Regions from separate parts of the Polaromonas aquatica genome, predicted to be linked through region 1. Evidence: riboswitches for the same ligand, from Rfam matches in the RefSeq annotation. Region 1 holds a riboswitch; the other holds the start of a gene.

Region 1 (6,848 bases):
CACCATGGTGCCAAAGGGCAAGGTGCGGTGCGCGGCCGTGAAGGCGTGCATGTCGTAACGCTCGCCGCTGGCGGTGCGCTTGCCATGAAAGCCCGGGCCGTACCAGGAGGCGCCGCCGCGCTCGAACTCGCGCGCGGGTTCGCCCGCCAGCAGTGCCGGCCGCGGAAAATCGTCTGGCGAATCGGCCTCGGGCATGCTCGCCGCTTCGGCAGCCCCGGTGGAGGCGGCAGATTTGGCAACCGGTTTGGCCGGCGCTTTGGCAGGGGCGCGGCTTGCCGCAGGGCCTGTTGCCGGTGTTTCAGGCGATGGCGGCGCGGTGGTACAAGCGGCCAGCCAGGCCAGCAGGGCGAGGCCGAGTACGAGGCTGGAGGCCCGCCGGATGACACCTTGTTTCATCATCATGCCGGCCCCTGTCTGGTTCAGGCCAGCTGCAGTCGCTGGATGATCTCGGAGGTCGCCGCCGCCTGGTTCATGGTGTAGAAATGAATTCCCGGCACACCGGCCGTGCGCAGTTGCTCGCACAGGTCGGTGATCACATCCAGTCCAAAACTCTTGATGGACGCGGTGTCGTCGCCGTAGCCTTGCAGGCGCAAGCGGATCCAGCGCGGAATCTCGGCACCGCAGGCATCGCTGAAACGCATCAGCTGCGTCGAGCTGGTAATCGGCATGATGCCGGGCACCACCGGCACATCGGCGCCCAGCTTGGCCGAGTCGTCCACAAACCGGAAGTAGGCGTCGGCATTGAAGAAATACTGGGTGATGGCCGAATTGGCACCGGCCTTGACCTTGGTCACATAGGCCTGCAGGTCGGCGTCGGCGGATTTGGCCTGTGGGTGGATTTCCGGGTAGGCAGCGACTTCTATGTGGAAGGCGTTACCGGTCTCGGCCCGGATAAAGGCCACCAGGTCGCTGGCGTAATGAAACTCGCCGCCCGCGCCGTAGCCGCTGGGCAAATCGCCGCGCAAGGCCACCAGGCGCTTGACGCCCATGGCGCGCAGGGTTGCGAGCTGCTGGCGCACGGTGTCCTTGGTGGCGCCCACGCAGGAGAAATGGCTGGCGGCGTCAACGCCCTCTTGCAGGATTTCGCCGACGGTGCCAAAGGTGCCTTCTTGCGTGGAGCCGCCTGCGCCAAAGGTGACGGAGCAGAACTCGGGCTTGAAGGCGTACAGCGCCTGGCGCGTCACGCGCAGTTTGGCCGCGCCTTCAGGCGTCTTGGGCGGGAAAAATTCAAAGCTGATGGGCATACTCATCTGGCATCCACTTTTCGATAACAACTCTTGCAGGAATCCGTTCGCGTTGGGCTTGTCGAAACGCTGTCGAAGCCTTCGACGGGCTCAGGCAGAACGGTCTGTTTTTTTCAATCTTCGTCCGGGTTGTGGCGGCGCTTGGCCCTGGCCGGCCCATGCTGGCCGGCGTGCGCCTCTTCCGAATCCTCGTGCGCCGCATGCCTGGCGCGCAACTCGCTGCGCGGCGTGCGTTTGACAAGGTTGCGCGATGGCGCTGCGACCAGCGGCTGGTCTTCAGCGGCGACGTTGTGCTGCTTTTTGCCGTGTATGAAAAACTCGCGGTTGCCGTCGCCGCCTTCAATGGCGGATTCCATCCAGCCCAGCACGTCAACACCGACCTGGGCGCAGGTGTCGCGCAAACGTTTTTCGACAAACTCAAAATGCACAGGGTCGCGCACAATGCCGCCCTTGCCTATCTGGCCGGGCTGCAGTTCGAACTGCGGCTTGACCAGCATCAGCAGATGGCCGTCGGCCTTCAGCAGGCGCGCAACGGCAGGCAAGACCAGCGTCAATGAGATAAAGGACAGGTCGCCGGTGAGGAAGTCAAAAAGCGGGTTGAAGGCTTCTTCATCGCTTTCCGGCGCTTCATCGTCAAAGTCTTCATCACCCTCTTCACCGCCATTTTTCAGGTGCAGTGCACGGCGATAGTGTTCGGCCAGATCGTCTGCAGTCAGCGAGCGCGCATTCACGCCCTCTATGCAGACCACACGCGCGTCGTCGCGCATGGTGGCATGCAGCTGTCCATGGCCTACATCGACACCGACGACCTGCGCCGCGCCGTGCTGCAGCAGGCAATCCGTGAATCCACCGGTGGACTGGCCTATGTCGAGGCAGCGCAGGCCGCTCACGTCCAGCTTTGTAGCCTTGAGTGCGCCTTCGAGCTTGAGCCCGCCGCGCGAGATGTATTTGGCCTCGGTGTTGTCGAGCACTTCCATCTCGGCCGCGTCCGGGATCTCGTCGCCGTTTTTGGCAACACGCTTCCATGCCGGCAGCACATCGGTATCGACAAGCACGCGCCATTGCACCCCCGAAGCAATCAGGCGCTGGGCCTGGGAGCGGGTGGTGGCAAAGCCGTGTTCGACGAGGAAGAGGTCAGCGCGCATGGATAGGTTTTCTGCCTTTTATGGCGTTGAGGGCGTAGCGAGCGGCCCGAAATCCGCAAGGCGGAAATCGGCCCGCGCAGTAGCCATTAATAGCGGTAGGTGTTGGCTTTGTAAGGGCCGGACTTCGACACGCCGATGTAAGCAGCCTGCTCATCGCTGAGTTCAGACAGCATGGCGCCGACTTTCTTGAGGTGCAGGCGCGCGACTTTTTCGTCCAGGTGCTTGGGCAACACATAAACCTTGCCCACTTCGTAGTCAGCCTGTTTGGTGAACAGTTCGATCTGCGCAATGGTCTGATTCGCAAAGCTGGAGGACATGACAAAGCTGGGGTGGCCCGTGCCGCAACCCAGGTTCACGAGGCGGCCCTTGGCCAGCAGGATGATGCGTTTGCCGTCCGGGAAGATCACGTGGTCGACTTGCGGCTTGATCTCTTCCCAGGTGCATTTTTCCAGCGAAGCGACGTCGATTTCGTTGTCGAAATGGCCGATGTTGCAAACGATGGCCTGGTCTTTCATCTTGGCCATGTGCTCATAGGTGATGACGTTTTTGTTGCCGGTGGCGGAGACAAAAATATCGCACTTGTCGGCTGCGTATTCCATGGTCACGACCTTGTAACCTTCCATCGCGGCCTGCAGGGCGTTGATCGGGTCGATCTCGGTCACCCAGACCTGGGCCGACAGCGCACGCAGGGCCTGGGCCGAGCCCTTGCCCACGTCGCCGTAACCGGCCACACAGGCGACCTTGCCGGCCACCATCACGTCGGTGGCGCGCTTGATCGCGTCAACCAGGGATTCGCGGCAGCCGTAGAGGTTGTCGAACTTGGATTTGGTCACCGAGTCGTTCACGTTGATGGCGCGCAGGGCCAAGGTGCCCTTGGCCGACATTTCGTTCAGGCGCAGCACGCCGGTGGTGGTTTCTTCAGTCACGCCGATGATGTTTTTCAGGCGGCGGCTGTACCAGGTCGGGTCTTGCGCAAGCTTGGCCTTGATCGAGTTGAACAGGCAGATTTCTTCTTCGCTGGTGGGCTTGGAGATCAGGCTGGCGTCTTTTTCGGCCTTGGTGCCCAGGTGCATCAGCAACGTTGCATCGCCGCCGTCGTCCAGGATCATGTTCGGGCCTTCTTCGGGCGTGCCTTTGGCGCCGTTGAATTCGAAAATGCGATGGGTGTAGTCCCAGTAGTCGGCCAGGGTTTCACCCTTGATGGCAAACACGGGCGTGCCGGCAGCGGCAATCGCGGCAGCAGCGTGGTCTTGCGTAGAGAAAATGTTGCACGAAGCCCAGCGCACGTCGGCGCCGAGTGCCTGCAGGGTTTCGATCAGCACGCCGGTCTGGATCGTCATGTGCAGCGAGCCGGTGATGCGTGCGCCCTTCAAAAGCTGGGCTTTCGCGAATTCTTCGCGGATGGCCATCAGGCCGGGCATCTCGGTCTGGGCGATGTTCAGTTCCTTGCGGCCCCAGGCGGCGAGGGAAATGTCGGCAATGGTGTAGTCGGTGGAAGGCTTCAATACGGCGCTCATACGGTTCTCCAAAATCAAACGTCAATTGGGCAAAATCGCCACAGGCATGGGCGTTCAAGGGACGGGGGAACTCGGTCATTCACCCGGCTTGAGAGCACATGCGGGTGAGCGTGGTTGCAATGAAGTCCTGAGCCTGGTCCACTGGGTGTGGGTTGCAACGCTCCTCAGGAAGCCTGCCATTGTACCGAAGCGCGCCGGCGCCCGAAAATGGCATGCGAAAATTTCACCATGCAAGAACTGAACAACTGGCCCGTCGCAGCACGGCGCCTGGTGACCGGCGTCTTCACCGACATCGACGACACGCTGACAACAGACGGCGCCATCACGCCCGATGCACTGCAGGCGCTGGCCGACCTGAAAGCGGCCGGCCTGCATGTCATTCCCATCACCGGCCGGCCGGTGGGCTGGAGCGAGCCTTTTGCGCTCAGCTGGCCGGTGGACGCCATCGTTGCAGAAAACGGCGCAGTTGCGCTACTTTCAAGCCAAAAAGGCCCGCAGCCCTTGCAGGACAGGCGCAACCAGCTATCAAAACTGTATCAACAGGACGAGTCCATGCGGCGGGCCAACTACGCCCGCATGCAGCAGGTGGCGCGCCGTGTGATGCAGGAAGTGCCCGGCGCCGTCCTCTCACAAGACAGCCCCGGGCGCGAAACCGACATCGCCATAGACCACAGCGAGTTTGTGCATCTGCCGCCCGCCGCCATCGCCCACGCCGTGCAGATCATGCAGAACGAAGGCATGAATGCCACCGTCAGTTCCATCCACATCAATGGCTGGTTTGGCGCGCACAACAAACTCGAAGGCGCACGCTGGATAGTCCGCGAGTTGCTGGGCCGCGAGCTGGATGCCGAGATGGAACGCTGGGTTTATGTTGGCGACTCAACCAACGACCAGCTGATGTTTGAGGCCTTCCCGCACTCAGTGGGCGTGGCCAATATCCGGCGTTTTGAGGCACAGCTGGCGCACAAGCCGCGCTACATCACGCAGGGCGAGCGCGGCGCGGGTTTTGCCGAGGTGGCGCGCGCCATTTTGTCGGCACGCTCCACGTAAAAACCGCGCAGGCGGTTTTGACTCAGCTGCCTTTGGCCAGGCCCAGCTTGTCGATCAACACCTTTTCGCGGCCAATGGTGTCCTGCGCAAATTTTGTGTAGTCAGCCGAGCTCAGGTAGTTGGGCAGCATGTCGTAGCGGGCCAGCGCGGCCACATAACTGGGTTCTTCCATCGCCTTTTTGAACGCATCATGCAGCCGCCTGACCACTTCGGGCGGCGTGCCCTTGGGTGCGCCTATGCCGAAAGGCGAGTTCTGCACTATGTCGTAACCCAGTTCCTTGAGCGTAGGCGCGCCGGGGAATTTGTCCAGCCGCTTTTCGCCCCAGGTGTTGAGCACGCGCAGCTTGCCCGCCTCGACCTGCGTTGCAAAACCGGTGCTGTCGGCCGCCGCCATCACCTGCCCGCCAACCACCGCCAGCATCAGGTCGGCGCTGCCTTTGTAGGGCACATGCTGCAGCTCGATGCCGGCCTTCTGTGCGACCAGCTCGGTCGTCAGGTGCGGGCTGGTAAGCGTGCCCGTGGAGCCGTAAGTCAGCTTGCCGGGGTTGGCCTTGGCGTAGGCAACAAAGTCGGCCCAGTTCTTCAGTGGGCTGTCGGCCGGCACAACAATGCCAAAGGCGTAGCCCGTGACATTGATGACGTAAGTGATGTCCTTGATCGGGTCCCAGTTGATTTTGGTGGTGTAACCCAGCCGGAACACACCCAGCGGAATCTGCGCCACCGTATAGCCGTCAGCCACGGCGCTTTGCAGTTGCTGCGCCGGCAGGGTGCCACCGGCGCCGGGCTTGTTCTCGACAATCACCGGCTGGCCGAGGATTTTGGAAGCATTGTCCGCCAGCGAACGCATGGTGATGTCCGTCGGCCCGCCGGCCGGAAAGGCAATCACCAGCTTGATGGGTTTGGCCGGAAAGCTGCCTTGCGCCCAGGCCTGCTGGCCCAGTGCAGGAACGGCGAGTGCGGCGGCGGTTTGCAAGAGGTGGCGACGTTGCATGAAAAACTCCCGGTGGGTGATGTAGCGCCAGATCATGCGTCACATCACCCCGGGCCGCATCAGGGGAACACCTGAAGGCCTGCCGGCCCGCACCAGGCCGGTTTTAAAGGTGTTTTATGCCTCTGGCCGGCTGGATATGCGCGCAACCAGCTATCCATTTGATAGCAAAATACACACTTACACCCGTGCCAGCACACCCCGCAAGGCATTGCCGGTGTGCGTCCCCAGCTTCACCACCGTTTCGGGTGGCGCGGAGGCGACCACCGTGCCACCGGCATTGCCGCCATCGGGGCCCAGGTCAATCACCCAGTCGGCCTCGGCAATCACGTCCAGGTCGTGCTCGATCACCACCACGCTGTGGCCGCCATTGACCAGGCGGTGCAACACGTGGATCAACTTTTCGACGTCGGCCATGTGCAGGCCCACCGTGGGCTCGTCCAGCACATACAAGGTATGCGGCGCCTTCTGGCCACGGCGTGTGATGTCGTCACGCACCTTGGACAGTTCGGTCACCAGCTTGATGCGCTGCGCCTCGCCGCCCGACAAAGTCGGCGACGGCTGGCCCAGCGTAAGGTAGCCCAGGCCCACGTCTTTCAGCAACTGCAGCGGATGGCTGATGTTGGGCATGGAGGCAAAAAAGTCCACCGCCTCGTCAACCTCCATCTTCAGCACGTCACCAATGCTTTTGCCGCGCCAGGTCACAGCCAGTGTCTCGGGGTTGAAGCGCGCGCCGTGACAGGTTTCGCACAGCACCTTCACGTCAGGCAAGAAGCTCATGCCAATCGTGCGTACGCCGGCGCCTTCACAGGTCGGGCAACGGCCTTCGCCGGTGTTGAAGCTGAAGCGCCCCGCCGCATAACCGCGTGCCCGGGCCTCCAGCGTGTCGGCAAACAGCTTGCGA
Region 2 (6,848 bases), on a different contig from region 1:
CACGGCAGGTGGCTGGGCGACTTCCAGCGTACGGCGCGAGCCGTCTTCCATGTGCACACTCACCTGGTAGACGGTTTCCTTGCGCACGTTTTTCTCGATGGCATTGCCGGCAAAACCGCCGCCCACGGCGCCGATGATGGTGCCCAGCGTGCGGCCATTCCCCTGCCCGATCTGGTTGCCCAGCACCGCACCAAGCACCCCTCCAGCCACCGTGCCGACGCCCACGCCCGGTGGTTTGGTGGAACGTGTCACCGGCGTAACGGACTCCACCGAACCGCAAACGGCGCAAACCTGGGCGACAGGCGCCGGCGAGGGGTACGGCGAGGGCGCAGGTGTCACGCCCGAATAGCTGGGCGCGGTTGAAGGTTTCGGGGTCGGTTTGACCACCTTTTTGGCTGGCGCAGGCGCAGGTGCCGGCTTGGCAGGCGCTGCAACAGGTTTTTCAATCAGGTCATCTGCGGCAGTCGCCGATGCGGCCATCGCGGGCGCGGTTACGGCGGCCTGAGGCGCGGCAAGCGCCACCTGGGTTGCAGGGGGCGGCGCCGGAGTGCGCTGCTGGTAAATCATGGCGCCGCCCATGCCGAGCACGGCAACGCCCAGAATGCCGACGGCCGCCCACAAAGGTTTGTTGGCCGACGAGCCGGCCTGTTGACCGGGCTGTAAGTTATCGGTGGATGTGTTCATGGCAATTGCCCTCCAGGTTGAACCGGTTCGGATAGCTACGTGAAACCGAGACGAATACGTGTGCAGCTTTGGCAGGCTTGTCGCCTGCCCTCTGGCTGCCCCCTTGTGGCCTTTTTTGCAGTTTTACCACGCCGGGGACCACGCGCCTACCCTTCAACGTCCCCGGCTGCCAAAAGGTACACAAGGCACATGAATGAGCCATGTCTTTTTGTAAATGCCGCAGCCTGCCGGTGAAGCCACCGTAAAGCCGCGGGCCATACCTCTACAGATTGGGGGCCAGCAGTCGCTGCAGGTCCTCGGCGCGGGCACCGCGCCGCTGCGCGAGGTCCTGCAACTGGTCATCACCAATCCGGCCTACATTGAAGTAGGTGCTCTCGGGGTGGCTCAAATAAAAACCGCTGACGCTGGCCGCCGGGGTCATCGCCAGGCTTTCCGTCAGGGCCATGCCGATGTCTGCGGCACCCAGCAATTCAAACATGTCTTTTTTCACGCTGTGGTCCGGGCAGGCCGGGTAGCCGGGCGCGGGGCGTATGCCCTGGTATTTTTCGGCAATCAGGGCCTCGACCTCCAGTGACTCGGCCGGCGCATAGCCCCATAGGTCCTGGCGCACGCGCTGGTGCATGCTCTCGGCAAATGCCTCGGCCAGCCGGTCCGCCAGCGCCTTGAGCATGATGGACGAATAGTCGTCATGGTCGTCCTGGAAGTACTTTTCCTTCTTTTCTGCGCCCAAGCCCGCCGTGACGGCAAAAACACCGATGTAATCGGCTATTTTTGAACCATTCAGGCCTGCGGCCGCCGTGCTGTGCGCGCGAGCAGCTATCAATTCAGGAGCAAGATTTTTGGGCGCGACAAAGTCAGCCAGGCATCGGCTGGGGCGCATCACGCCTTCAACGGCGGTTTTCTCGCTTTGCTGGCGCAGGCCATACCAGGTCATGGCGACTTCGCTGCGCGACTCGTCGGTGTATATCTCGATGTCGTCGCCCACGCTGTTGGCCGGGTACAGCCCAATCACGCCGCTGGCCGTGAGCCAGCGCCCTTCGATCAGGCGGCGCAGCATGCGCTGCGCATCGGCGTAGACCCGCACGGCTTCCGTGCCGACAACCTCGTCTTTCAGAATCGCCGGGAAAGGCCCCGCCAGGTCCCAGGTCTGGAAGAACGGACCCCAGTCTATGAATTTCGCCAGTTCGGCCAGGTCAAAGTTCTTGAACACACGCCGGCCAATGAACTTGGGCACGGGCGGCGTGTAGTTCGCCCAGTCCATAGGCGTGGCATTGGCGCGTGCCTTGGCCAGCGGCCACATAGGTGTCTGCTTTTTATTGGCGTGCTGGCTGCGCACCTTGTCGTAATCGCTGTTGAGCTCGTCGATGTATTTGGTGGCCTGGTCTGACAGCAGGCTTTGCGCCACGCTCACACTGCGCGAGGCGTCGGGCACATACACCACCGGGCCTTCATAGTGCGGCGAGATCTTGACCGCCGTGTGCACCCGACTGGTGGTCGCGCCGCCTATCATCAGCGGAATTTTCTTGATGCGGAAATGGTCGTCCTTCTGCATCTCGGCCGCGACGTATTGCATCTCTTCCAGGCTGGGCGTGATCAGGCCGGACAGGCCCACGATGTCAGCGCCCTCGACCTTGGCGCGCGCCAATATTTCATGGCAGGGCACCATCACGCCCATGTTGACGACTTCGAAGTTGTTGCACTGCAGGACGACCGTCACGATGTTCTTGCCGATATCGTGCACATCGCCCTTGACGGTGGCAATGATGATCTTGCCCTTGGTCTTGACGTCGCCACCCGCAGCCTCAAGCAACAGCTTTTCGGCCTCAATATAGGGCAACAAATGCGCCACGGCCTGTTTCATCACGCGGGCGCTTTTCACCACCTGCGGCAAAAACATCTTGCCCTGGCCGAACAGGTCGCCGACCACGTTCATGCCGTCCATCAACGGGCCTTCAATCACATGCAGGGGCCGGCCGCCCTCGGCCAGGATGGCCTGGTACATCTCTTCGGTGTCCTCGGTGATGAACTCGTTCATGCCGTGGACCAGCGCGTGCGACAGGCGCTGGCGCACCGGCAGGGCTCGCCATTCGTTTTTCTTGCTGTCGTCTTTCGCACCGCTTTTTGCCGTCTCGGCGACCTCAATCAGGCGCTCGCTGGGCGTAAGTTCTTCCTCGCCATCCTTGTAAATAGGTTGGCGATTGAGCACCACGTCCTCGACACGCTCGCGCAAGGTCGGCTCAAGATCGTCGTAAACACCGACCATGCCGGCGTTGACGATGCCCATGTCCATGCCGGCCTTGATGGCGTGGTACAGGAACACCGTGTGAATCGCCTCACGCACCGGGTCGTTGCCGCGAAAGCTGAAGGACACATTGGAGACGCCGCCCGAGACCTTGGCACCGGGCAGGTTCTGCTTGATCCAGCGCGTGGCGTTGATGAAGTCGACCGCGTAGTTGTTGTGCTCTTCAATGCCGGTGGCAATGGCAAAAATGTTCGGATCGAAGATGATGTCTTCGGGCGGGAAGTCGAGCTCATCGACCAGCACGCGGTAAGCGCGTTCGCAGATTTCAATCTTGCGTTCATAAGTGTCGGCCTGGCCTTTTTCGTCAAAGGCCATGACCACGGCCGCCGCGCCATAACGCTTGAGCAGCTTGGCCTGCTCCTTGAAGGGCGCCAGCCCTTCCTTCATGGAGATCGAATTGACGATGCCCTTGCCCTGGATGCAGCGCAAACCGGCCTCGATCACGCTCCACTTGGAGCTGTCGATCATGATGGGCACACGCGAAATGTCCGGCTCGCTGGCGATCAGGTTGAGGAAGCGCACCATGGCCGCCTGGCTATCGAGCATGGCCTCGTCCATGTTGATGTCTATGATCTGCGCGCCGTTCTCGACCTGCTGGCGGGCCACGGCCAATGCGGCCTCAAAGTCACCGTTGAGGATCATGCGGGCAAAAACTTTTGAACCCGTGACATTGGTTCGCTCACCAATATTTACAAATAAGGTGCCCGCGCCAATGTTGACCGGCTCCAGGCCGGAGAGCTTCATGGGGGGCAGTACCACTGGGGGATTTCGAATTTCAGACACAACTCACCTTGCAACAAAGGTGAGCGTCGTTGCCGCAGAAGTTTCCGGGCAGAAACAACTGTAACCAAAGCCTGACGAAACGGTTGTTTCGCTGCAACGCTCCTTGGGTTACCATCATTTTAGTCGCTCGCGAAACCTTGCGCCACACCCGCGCCGCAGCAGGCAAAACTCCCGGAAAAAAATGTATGTTTGAAACCCTGTTTGGCAGGAATACGAGGGCGCAGGTCAGCGCACCCGAGCGTATGCGCCCCAAGGACCGTATGCGTGCCATTGAAGGCTCCAGCACCGCGGAACTGGCAGCCGAACTGCTGATAGCCCCGACCGCGCTGATGCAGCTCACCCCGAGTGAAGCACTCACGGTGGTCAGTTACATGATCCCGCGCAAAATTGCCATGGGCACCACCTTCATCGCCGAAGGCGACACGATGGATACCGGTTACATGGTGTTGCTGCTGGAAGGCGAGGTGACGATCGAAAGCATTGTCGTCAGCCGCCATGCGCCGGTGACGGTCAATGTGCTCGGCCCCGGCAGCCTGATCGGCGAAATGGGACTGGTGGACGGCCAGGCCCGCCTGGCCTCATGCACAGCGAGCACCGACGTGCGCTGCGCCATCCTGTCGCGCGAGGCCCTGGAACAGCTCAGCGCAGACAGCCCGAAAACAGCGGCCAAACTGATGTTCGCCGTCTCGCTGCGGGTGGCAGAGCGGCTGCGCGAAACTTCTGAAAAACTGAAGATGTACAGCCAGCTGGTACAGGCCATGCAGCAGGAAATTGATCATTTAATGCCGACCTGAGGCCCCCACGCTTTTCACTTCGTGTAATGCGCTGCCCCCCCGAGGGGGCGCTTCGCCTGCGGCCCGGCAAAGCCGGTTCCGCGGCTCTACTTGCGAAGACCCTATTCAGGCAGCTTCGCGGTAGAAAACGCCGGAACTCAATTCCCGCCTTGCCACCGGCGCCACCGCACTCGCAATCGCCTGGATGTGGTCCGGCGTGGTGCCGCAGCAACCTCCCACGATGTTGACCAGGCCTTCTGCGGCGAATTCGTGCAGCAGGCGCGAGGTCACATCGGGCGTTTCGTCAAAGCCGGTGTCGCTCATGGGGTTGGGCAGGCCGGCATTCGGGTAGCAGCTGATATAGGTGTCACCCGCCACCCGGGCCAGCTCCTGGATGTAGGGGCGCATCAGCGCCGCACCCAGCGCGCAGTTCAGGCCAACAGCCAGCGGCTGGGCGTGGCGAATGCTGTGCCAGAAAGCTGTCACAGTCTGGCCGCTCAAGATGCGGCCGGATGCATCGGTCACGGTGCCGCTGATGATGAGCGGCAGGCGTTCGCCGGAATTATCAAAATATTCGTCGATCGCAAACAGCGCGGCCTTGGCGTTCAGCGTGTCAAAAATGGTTTCCACCAGCAGCACGTCGGCACCGCCCTTGACCAGCGCCTCGGTCTGCTCGTAGTAAGCCTTGCGCAGCTCTTCAAAGCTGGTATTGCGCGCGCCGGGGTCGTTCACATCGGGGCTGATGCTGGCGGTTTTGGGGGTGGGGCCAAGGGCTCCGACCACAAAACGCGGTTTGTCCGGCGTGGAGAACTTGTCGCAGGCGGCGCGGGCAATGCGGGCTGATTCGACATTCATCTCGATGGCGAGGTCGGCCATGTCGTAGTCCGCCTGGGCGACGGTGGTCGCGCCGAAGGTGTTGGTTTCAATCATGTCGGCACCGGCGGACAGGTAACCCTCATGGATGTCCTGGATCACGTCGGGACGCGTCAGGCTGAGCAGCTCGTTGTTGCCCTTGACGTCCTTGTGGAAGTCCTTGAAGCGCTCGCCGCGGTACTGGGCTTCGTTGAGCTTGAAGCGCTGGATCATGGTGCCCATCGCGCCGTCAAGGATGGCGATGCGTTTTTCGAGGATGGCGGGCAGCTGCTGGCCGCGGGTGTAGGTGATGGGCTTCATGGCGGTCATTTTAGGCCGTCCGTTATTTACGCAATACTTTCCATGACAATATAGGGTTACGCCCCAAGACATGAAAAACCTACAACCCAAAGAAGCCTGGATCTGGCTGCAATCGCACCCCGACAGCCTGTTTGTCGATGTCCGCATGGAAATCGAGTCGCTCTACGTGGGCCGTCCACCCGGCGTGGTCAACGTGCCCTGGTACGAATACCCTGACCTGCAGCCCGATCCGCAAAAGTTTGCCGAGGCGGTCGAACGAGAAGGCACCGGCAAGGAGCAGCCGGTGTTGCTGATCTGCCGCTCCGGCAAGCGCACGCAGGATGCCGGCAAGGCCCTGGAAGCCGCCGGGTTTTCGGACGTACAGCACGTGGTTCATGGCTTTGAAGGCGAACTTGACGAGCATTTCCGGCGCTCGACGCAGTCCGGCTGGCGTTTTGACGGCCTGCCCTGGGAGCAGATGTAGGCCGCAGCCCTGCATCCAGCCTGCCCGTTTTACCCGCCCCTACGCCTTGTCATCCATCACACTTATTCCCACCCCGCTGGACATACTTGGCGAGGTCTTCGGTTACAGCGACTTTCGCGGGCCACAGCGGGCCATCGTTGACCATGTGATCGCCGGCGGCGATGCGCTGGTGCTGATGCCGACCGGCGGCGGCAAGTCGCTGTGTTACCAGATCCCGGCGATTGCGCGGCAGAACGCCGGCCACGGCGTGACCATCGTGATCTCGCCGCTGATTGCGCTGATGCACGACCAGGTCGGCGCGCTGCACGAGGCCGGTGTTTCCGCCGCTTTCCTGAATTCCACGCAGAGCTTTGAAGAAAGCAGCCAGCTTGAAAAGCAGATGCTGCGCGGCGAACTCACGCTGGTCTATGCCGCGCCGGAGCGCATCAACACGCCGCGCATGAAAGACCTGCTGCGCTCGCTCAACGAGCGCGGCAAGCTCAGCCTGTTTGCGATTGACGAGGCACATTGTGTGAGCCAGTGGGGCCACGACTTCCGGCCCGAATACCGCTCGCTCAGCCTGTTGCATGAAATGTTCCCGGACGTGCCGCGCATGGCACTGACTGCAACAGCCGACGCACTGACGCGGCAGGACATGGTGGAACGCCTCAAGCTGGAAGACGCACGGCAG

What was found. Region 1 has a riboswitch for S-adenosylhomocysteine ahead of ahcY (adenosylhomocysteinase). Riboswitches for the same ligand answer to the same signal wherever they lie in the genome.
Region 2: another riboswitch for S-adenosylhomocysteine. It lies ahead of metH (methionine synthase); the one in region 1 lies ahead of ahcY (adenosylhomocysteinase).

What each region holds. Positions count from the first base shown of each region.
Region 1 covers NZ_JBHSRS010000001.1:64,151-70,998, forward strand. The annotation lists gene ACFQND_RS00340 (septal ring lytic transglycosylase RlpA family protein) at 1-402, opposite strand, end outside; gene metF (methylenetetrahydrofolate reductase [NAD(P)H]) at 420-1,250, opposite strand; gene ACFQND_RS00350 (TlyA family RNA methyltransferase) at 1,358-2,389, opposite strand; gene ahcY (adenosylhomocysteinase) at 2,476-3,906, opposite strand; S-adenosyl-L-homocysteine riboswitch at 4,006-4,078, opposite strand; gene ACFQND_RS00360 (HAD-IIB family hydrolase) at 4,135-4,956, shown strand; gene ACFQND_RS00365 (Bug family tripartite tricarboxylate transporter substrate binding protein) at 4,979-5,947, opposite strand; gene uvrA (excinuclease ABC subunit UvrA) at 6,125-6,848, opposite strand, start outside.
Region 2 covers NZ_JBHSRS010000018.1:701,813-708,660, reverse strand. The annotation lists gene ACFQND_RS11830 (outer membrane lipoprotein) at 1-684, opposite strand, end outside; gene metH (methionine synthase) at 947-3,769, opposite strand; S-adenosyl-L-homocysteine riboswitch at 3,784-3,880, opposite strand; gene ACFQND_RS11820 (cyclic nucleotide-binding domain-containing protein) at 3,955-4,563, shown strand; gene ACFQND_RS11815 (homocysteine S-methyltransferase family protein) at 4,669-5,715, opposite strand; gene ACFQND_RS11810 (rhodanese-like domain-containing protein) at 5,786-6,178, shown strand; gene recQ (DNA helicase RecQ) at 6,090-6,848, shown strand, end outside.